2 regions of the Saccharopolyspora gregorii genome follow, and region 2 is predicted to be linked to the other one. Evidence: riboswitches for the same ligand, from Rfam matches in the RefSeq annotation. Region 2 holds a riboswitch; the other holds the start of a gene.
What was found. A riboswitch is a leader RNA that binds a small molecule or an ion and turns the genes downstream of it on or off. The one in region 2 is predicted to bind thiamine pyrophosphate.

Region 1: linked by a shared signal. The riboswitch ahead of H1226_RS24495 (thiamine ABC transporter substrate-binding protein) and the one ahead of thiO (glycine oxidase ThiO) in region 2 are both predicted to bind thiamine pyrophosphate.

What each region holds. Positions count from the first base shown of each region.
Region 1 is NZ_CP059556.1:5,600,232-5,604,437, forward strand. Features, by position in the region: gene H1226_RS24490 (ABC transporter permease) at 1-684, opposite strand, end outside; gene H1226_RS24495 (thiamine ABC transporter substrate-binding protein) at 681-1,727, opposite strand; TPP riboswitch at 1,774-1,884, opposite strand; gene H1226_RS24500 (4a-hydroxytetrahydrobiopterin dehydratase) at 1,955-2,248, shown strand; gene H1226_RS24505 (FAD-dependent oxidoreductase) at 2,254-3,222, opposite strand; gene H1226_RS24510 (AraC family transcriptional regulator) at 3,717-4,206, shown strand, end outside.
Region 2 is NZ_CP059556.1:436,806-441,011, reverse strand. Features, by position in the region: gene thiG (thiazole synthase) at 1-597, opposite strand, end outside; gene thiS (sulfur carrier protein ThiS) at 599-799, opposite strand; gene thiO (glycine oxidase ThiO) at 787-1,902, opposite strand; TPP riboswitch at 1,892-1,997, opposite strand; gene thiE (thiamine phosphate synthase) at 2,061-2,735, shown strand; gene H1226_RS01980 (S1 family peptidase) at 3,033-4,154, opposite strand.

The DNA of each region.
Region 1 (4,206 bases), 1.2 Mb from region 2:
CAGGGACAGCGCCGCGGCGCCGGGCAGGTCCAGCAGCTGCACGGTGCGCAGGTAGATCTCCGTCTCCAGGGTGCGCAGCCGACCGCCGCCGAGCACCAGCACCACCCCGAAGCTGGTGGCGCTGAACAGGAACACGACGGCCGCCGCCGATCCGAGCGCGGGCAGCAACGCGGGCAGCGTCACCGAGGTGAAGGTGCGCAGCCGCCCGGCTCCCAGCGATCGGGCGGCGTCCTCCATCCGCCGGTCCAGGTGCCCCCACAACCCGCTGACGGTGCGCGCGACGACGGCGACGTTGAAGAACGCGTTGGCCAGCACGATCGGCAGCACTCCCCCGTCGGCGCCGAACAACGCGCGGAAGGCCATGCCCACGACGATCGTCGGCAGCACGAACGGCACGGTCACCGCGACCCGCAGCAGCCCTGTACCGGGCAGGACGAGCCTGGCGAGCACGTAGGCGAGCGGCAGCCCGCAGAGCAGCGCGACCGCGGTGGACGCGGCGGCCTGCCCGAGGGTGAAGCCGACGAGCCGCCAGGTGGCCGGCTCGGCGAGCACCGCTCCGACGTCGCCGCGCACGCCCAGCCCGATGATCGCCGCGACGGGCCAGGCGAAGAAGACCCCGAGGAAGCCGAGGACGACCGCCGCGGCCAGCGCCACCGCAACCCGGCGGCGGAGTTCGCCGGTCATCCCCGGACCAGCGTCCGCCACTGCTCGACCCACCGGTCCCGGTTGTTCTCCACCTCGTCGGCGGGCAGTTCCGCGGGCCGCGGCGGCAGCGGCGCGCTGGCCGCCCAGCCTTCGGGCAGCGGCACCCCGTCGACCGCGGGGTACACGTACATCTGGTCGGCGACCTGACCTTGGAACTCGGACGAGAGCAGGAAGTCCACCACTTCCCGCGCCGCCTGCGGGTCCTTCGCGCCGGTGAGCACGCCCGCGTACTCGACCTGCCGGTAGCAGGTGTCGAGCAGGGCCTTGGTGCGCGGCGCACCGTTCTCGTCGACCTCGGCGGCGGGCGAGGACGCGTAGGACAGCACGATCGGTCGCGGCCCCTGGCCGGTGGAACCGGAGAAGTCCTGGTTGTAGGCCTCTTCCCAGCCGGAGGACAGCCGCACGCCGTTGGCGTCGAGGGCGCGCCAGTAGTCCTGCCAACCGGGCTCGCCGAAGGCGTCGATGGTGCCGAGCAGGAACGCCAAGCCAGGGGAGGACGTCGTCGGGTCCGGCATCGAGGTCAGGTCTCGGTAGCGGGGATCGGTGAGGTCGCGCAGCGTCGTCGGCTCCGGCAGCCGGTGCGCGGCGAACCAGGCGGTGTCGATGTTCAGGCACACGTCGGCGACGTCGACGGCGGTGAGCCGGTTCTGCTGGTCCTGGGCGTAGCGCTGCGGTCCGCGGTCGGCGGCGGCGGGCCGGTACGGGGCGAACACGTCGGCGCGCAGCGCGCGGGAGGCGAAGGTGGAGTCCACGCCGTAGGCGACGTCGCCGAGCGGTGCCGCCTTGGACAGCGCCAGCTTGTTGGTCAGCTCTCCGGCGTCACCGCTGTTGCGGATCTCCAGGTGGATGCCGCTGCGCTTCTCGAAGTCGGCGAGCAGCGCCGGGTCGGCGACGAACGAGTCGTGCGCGACGAGGGTGACGGTGCGCGCCGCGGTGTCCTCGCCGGAGCTCCCGATGAGCGAACATCCGGTGGTGAGCGCGGCGGCGGCGAGTGCCGCGGCCCAGCGCAGTAAGGGGTTCAACGGTCCTCCCGAGTAGCACACCGGTCTCGGCCACGCGTGCGAACTCGAGCTGATCGCGACACCTCCCTGCGCCGGCATGATCCGGTTCAGGTGCGGACGGTCGAGGGGATGCGCCCCTCCTCTCAGCCCAGCGCGCTGGACTCCCGTGGCGACCGGCAGTCTACGTGCCGCCACCGAGCCGGGGGTCGACGGTCGCGTTCCGGCCGTCCGACGACCACCATGTGGGCATGACCGAACTGCTGAACGACACCCAGGTCGCCGAATCGCTGTCCCGGCTGCCGGAGTGGGCCCAGGACGGCACCACGATCGTGCGGAGCGTGGAGTTCGCGAGCTTCCCGCAGGCCATCCAGGCGGTGAACCGGGTCGCGGAGATCGCGGAGAGCGAGAACCACCACCCGGATCTGGACATCCGCTGGCGCACCGTCGTGTTCGCCCTCTCGACGCATTCGGCGGGTGGCCTCACCGCGAAGGACTTCACGCTGGCGGAGGAGATCGACGGGGTGGTCGACGCGTTGGCGTGAGCCGGTCAGCGCACCGGTCGGCCGAGGACGAGCCCGGCGGCTTCGGCGGCGCAGCCCCAGGACAGCGACACCCCGCAGCCGGAGTGCCCGTAGTCGTGCACGACGGTGGCGCCGCCGAACCGTTCGGTTTCCAGCCGCACGGCGTCGCGCCCGGGGCGCAGTCCGACGGTCTCGCCGAGGACTTCGGCGCCGGCGAGCAGCGGTTCGACCTGCGCGCAGCGGCGCAGCACGGCGGCGCTGTCGTCGCGGTCGGGTGCGCGGGACCAGTCGTGCTCGCCCGCGACGCCGCCGAGCACGACTCGGTCGCCGTGCGGGACGTACGAGGTGAACTCGGGTCCGGCGCCGACTTCGACGAAGTACTCGCTGATGCCGGGGTTGCGGACGAGGACGTGCTGCCCCCGCACGGGCCGCACGCCGGGGTCGCCGACGAGCTCGTGCGCGCCGACCCCGGTGCAGTTGACGATGCGGTCCGCTTCGGCCGCGGCGTCGGCCAGCGAGGACACCGGGCTGATCAGCAGTTCGCCGCCGGCGGCGAGCAGTCTCCCGGTGAGGTGTTCGAGGTAGCGCGGCATGTCGATCAGCGGGAGCGTCGCCCGGTAGCCGCTGCGGAACCCGGCGGGCAGCTCGTCCGGGGTGCAGCGGCGCAGGTCGGGCAGCAGCAGCGCTTCGGGCGGCAGCTGGTCGCCGAGGTCGACGCGGGCGGCCATCCGCCCGGTGGCGAGGTGCACTCCGCTGGTGTCGTCGGCGGCCAGTTCGACCAGCGCGCGGTAGGTGTCGGCGACCCACCGGCGCACCCGGTCGGCAGGTTGCAGCAGCGCCGGCCCCCAGATCGCGCCGGCGACGGCGGAGGTGGTGTCGGCGGGTGGCTCGTCGGTGCGCACGCGCACCGGCACGCCGGATTCGGCGAGGATCACGGCGGTGCTGAGCCCGATCACCCCGGCTCCGATGACCAGGACGGTCCCGTTGGCGGCCATTTCGGCACGCTAGCAGCGCTGCCCGCCGCGCACGGCCTGCTCGGGGCGGGTTTCGCGGCCGCTCGGCGCGGTCCTAGTCCTCGACGATGGTGATCGTGCCGGTGCCGCCGCAGTTGCTGCACCCCTTGCCGTTGCAGTCTCCGCAGATCAGGGTGATGTGCTGCATGCGCACAACGTAAATCGCCTGGTCACGGCGTGCGACTCAGCTGTTCCGGGGTGCGCCGCCCGCAGTTCGCGGCGGGCCGCGCTGCGCTACCGACCCCGCAGCGCTTTCACTCGGACGTGCCCGGGTCGGTGCGGTGGCGGGCGCCGGAATCGCGGTCGCCCCGCCGTTCGTCCTCGATCGAGGGTCAGCCGATCGGCAATCATCGCGATCCGGCACCGGTCCCGATGCGCACCGGTCGACCGGAACTATTCGGCGCGGTGGCGGTGTTCCTCCGGTCGAACCTGCTCGCTCTCCGCGGCGCCGTGCCGCTCTCGAACGGTGTGATGCGATGTCGAACCGTCCGGATCCGCTGCCGGTCGAGGGGCCCCGCCGCGCGAGCCCCGTCGAAGCGGAGTTCGCGCTGGCGACCGCCGACCTGCCCTGGTCGGTGCGGATACCGCCACCCGCGGACGGGTTCCGCGCCTCGCTGCACCGCCACCGGATCGACGACCTAGCGCTGGTCGAGTGCGCGACCGCGCCGTTCAGCGGGGTGCGCGGTGCCCGCCAGCTCGCCGGGACCGACGGCGACTTCGTCGTCGTGCTGCTCGTCGACGCCGGGGGTGTCCGCTTCGAGCAGGGCGGTGCGGAGTGGTCGCTGGTCCCCGGGGACGTGCTGGTGTGGGACAGTCGCCGCCCGGCGCGGTGCAGCGCGGACCGCCCGTTGACCGCGCGCAGCCTCGTCGTGCCGCGCGGGATCCTCGACGACGTGGGCTGTCCGCTGCGCGTCGGCGAACCGGCGGGCGGCCGGGTTCCCGGGGTGCGGCTGCTGCGCGGCTACC
Region 2 (4,206 bases):
CCCCAGCTCCATCGCCAGCGCCGCGTCGGAGGCGGTGCCGATGCCCGCGTCGAGCACGACCGGCACCGACGCGCGGGACACGATCATCTCGATGTTGTGCGGGTTCCGGATGCCCAGCCCGGTGCCGATCGGCGAGCCCAGCGGCATCACCGCCGCGCAGCCCACGTCCTCCAGCCGCGTCGCCAGCACCGGGTCGTCGTTGGTGTAGGCCAGCACCACGAAGCCCTGGTCGACGAGCTGCTCGGCCGCGTCCAGCAGCTCCACCGGGTCCGGCAGCAGCGTGTCCTCGTCGGCCACCACCTCCAGCTTCACCCAGTTCGTCCCCAGCGCCTCCCTGGCGAGCTGCGCGGTGAGCACCGCCTCCGCCGCCGTGCGGCAGCCCGCGGTGTTCGGCAGCGCCTCGATGCCGAGCCGGTGCAGCAGGTCCAGCACGCCGGTGCGGCCCCCGGCGTCGGCGCGGCGCATCGCCACCGTGGTCAGCTCGGTGCCGGAGGCCAGCAGCGCCCGCTCCAGCACCGACAGGTTCGCCGCTCCTCCGGTCCCCGTGATCAGCCGGGAACCGAACTCCCGGCCCGCGATCACCAGCGCGTCGTCCACGTCAGCCCCCTTGCACCGCGGTGAGCACTTCGACGGCCGCCCCGTCGCGGAGTTCCGTCGCCTGCCAGTTCGCCCTGGGCACCACGGTCCCGTCCACGGCGACGGCGACGCCGCGCTCGGGCACGCCGAACTCGGCGAGCACCGCCGCCAGCGTCGCGTCCACCTGCACGGGACGTTCCGCCCCGTTGATCACCACTTGCACGGTCGACCTCCTCCGTCGCCTGCGGGAACCGGTCCGGCGACCGGTGGTTCGCGGCCCGACAGCTCTGCCAGCACCGCGTCCGCGGTGATCGGCGCGAGCAGGAACCCGTTGCGGTGGTGGCCGGTCGCGGCCAGCACCCCCGGCTCCAGTTCGCCGATCACCGGCAGGTTGTCGTGCGTGCCGGGCCGCAGCCCGGCGACGGCTTCGAGCAGCTCGTACTCGGCGATGCCCGGCAGCACCCGTTCCGCGTCGGCCAGCAGGTCGCGGACGCCGCCGGCGGTGACGGTCTCGTCGAACCCGGCGTCGTGCTGGGTGGCGCCGACGACGAGCCCGCCGTCGTCGCGCGGGACCAGGTAGACCTGCCTGCCGCGCACCGGGCCGCGCACGGTGCGCGCGGGCGGGGGCAGCGCGGTGGGGCGCGCCCGCAGCCGCAGCACCTCGCCCTTGACCGGGCGGATCCGGCCGGTGAGCGCCGGGTGCAGCTCGCCGGAGCGGGCACCGGCGGCGATCACCGCGACGTCGCAGCGCAGGGTCCGCTCGGCGAGCTCCACCTCGCCCGGCCGCACCCACCGCGCCGCCCCGGCGCGGAACCGGACGCCCGCCGCCTCCGCCGCGGCCCGCAGCGCGGCCAGCGCCAGCCGGTTGTCCACCGCCAGATCGCCGGGCACCTCCAGGCCGCGCCGCACCGCGGGCCCCAGCGAGGGTTCGAGGCGGCGCACCTCCCGGCCGCCGAGCCGGGTGACGGTGCGCCCCAGCGAGGCGAGGTGGTCGGCGAGCATGTCCAGCTCGGCGCGGTCGGCACCGTCCACGCCGACCACCAGCGTGCCCTCCCGGCGCAGCCCGGACGGCAGCCCGGACCCGCGGGCCAGCTCGGCGGCGAACGACGGCCAGCGGCGCAGCGACTCGGACCCGAGCTCCAGCAGTTCCTCTTCCCCCGGCGCGGCCTCGGCGACCGGGGCGAGCATCCCGCCCGCGACCCACGACGCACGCCGCTCCCCCGCATCGACGACTTCGACGCGGTGGCCCGCGCGCGCGGCCGTCCACGCGACGGAGAGACCGATGACCCCGCCACCGACGACGGTGACGGACGACTGCTGCTGCATCTGCGCTCCCTGCGCCGGCATGACCCGGATCAGGTTCGACGGTCGGGGCCTGCGCCCCCTCTCAGCCCGGATCCCGGGCTCCCGTGCCAACCACCACCACCGTACTCACCCGCCCGCGCGAGGTCAGCCGCCGCCCGGCCGCGGACTACCCTGGGGGCATGCCCGGATTGGACGGTTACGGCATCCGCACGCGGCTCGCCGACGCACGGTTGTACCTCTGCACCGATGCGCGCGCGGAGCGGGGCGATCTGGCGGAGTTCGCCGACGCCGCGCTGTCCGGCGGCGTGGACGTCGTCCAGCTGCGGGACAAGGGGCCCGGCGGGGCGCCGCTGGAGGCGCGGCAGGAGCTGGCGGCGCTGGAGGTGCTCGCGGAGGCCTGCGTGCGGCACGGCGCGCTGCTGGCGGTGAACGACCGCGCGGACGTGGCGCTGGCCGCGAAGGCCGACGTGCTGCACCTGGGGCAGGACGACCTGCCGGTGGACGTGGCGCGGCGCATCGTCGGCGACGAGGTGGTGCTGGGGCGTTCCACGCACGACGTGGTGCAGGCGGACGCGGCGTCGACCGAACCGGGCGTGGACTACTTCTGCACCGGCCCGGTGTGGACGACGCCGACGAAACCGGGCCGGGAGGCGGCGGGCATCGAGCTGGTGCGCCACGCCGCGGAGCACCGCGGGCACGGCAGGCCGTGGTTCGCGATCGGCGGCGTCGGCCACGACAACCTCGCCGAGGTGGTCGCGGCGGGCGCGGAGCGGATCGTGGTGGTCCGGGCCATCACCGAGGCCGACGATCCGCGCGCCGCCGCCGAATCCCTCAAGGCCGGACTACCCACCTGACCACCGACCCGGCCCGGCCGGGTCGCGACTCTTTCCTGTCAGCGGCAAAGCCGCTGAGCGGAGACCCAGCACGCAACGGGACCACCCGCGGGTTCTCAGCGGGATTCTCGCGAGGACAGCTTTTTCGCCTGTGGCGGAGCCACCGGTGAAAAAGATCCCGCAGCGAGAATCCCGCTGAGGTTCCGCCACCCCCGTGCTACGCAGCAGAAGTAGCAAAATTAAAACGAGACGGGCTGCGTCTCGTGGGGCTGAGACGCAGCCCGTCCGGCTGCCATCACCCGGTGACCGGGCTCCCGATCACTCCGTGATCAGGGTCAGGCCGTAGGCGTCCAGGATCTCGTTGACCGGCTGGAAGTAGGTCGTGCCACCGCTGGTGCAGTCGCCCGAACCACCGGAGGTCACGCCCTGCGCCTGGTCACCGGCCAGCCACGAGCCGCCGGAGTCGCCGGGCTCGGCGCACGCGTCGGTGCGGGTCAGCCCGGTGACGGTGCCCTCGGCGTAGTTCACCGTCTGGTTCTTGGCCTGGACGGTGCCGCAGTGCCAGCCGCTGGTGGAGCCGGACCGGCAGATCGAGGCGCCCTCGGCGGCCTCGGTCGAACCGGCGACGCCGACGGTGCCGCCCGCGTAGTCGTTCACCAGGCCGCGCGGGGTCTCACCGGAAGCGACCTCCACGTAGGAGTAGTCGTCCCCGGGGAACGAGGAGCCCGCGAAGGTGCCGGACGGCGTGCTGGTGGTGTCGCCCTCGCTGCCGCAGTGCCCGGCGCTGACGAAGCCGCCCTCCACCGAGAAGCCGACGGAACAGCGGGCGCTGCCGCCGATCGTGTAGGCGTTGCCGCCGATCACGTCGGCGAGGATGCGCGGGGACTCCGCGGATTCGACGACGCGCACGGCCTGCGCGTCGACCCCGGTGGCGTGCACGAACTCGTTCGCGGCGGCACCCGCGCCCTCGGCGGCGGTGACCACGACCGAGTTGGCGGCCGAGTCCAGGTACCAGCCGGTGACGCCCTGCGGCGCCTGGCGGGTGTTGAGCCCGTCGACGACGCCGGCCAGCTGCGCGGTGCTGTGCTCGACCAGCTTCGGCTCGGCGCCCGCGGCGCGGATCTCGTCGACCAGGTTCGCGTCGGTGGTGCCGACGACGAGCTTGCCCAGCTCGGCGTCGTAGCGCGAACCGCCGAACGCGTCGGCGAGCACGCCGCGCAGCGTCCGGTCCGCGGTGTTGGCGATGGCCTCGCTGTGCAGCCGGGCCTGCGCCTGGTCGGCGGTGAGGCCGAAGTCGCGCTGCATGGCTTCGAGCTGGGTGGCTGCCTTCTCCAGCGGCGCGGGGGCGACGGTCGCCGAAGCGGGCATGGTGAAGGCCGCGACGGTTCCGGCCGCCAGCACGATCGTCCCGGCCATTCTGGCCGCGAGCTTGCGCGTCATAGGTGGGTCTCCTACTCCTTGAGGTGGGGCTCAAAGATCCCTACGAGGAGCC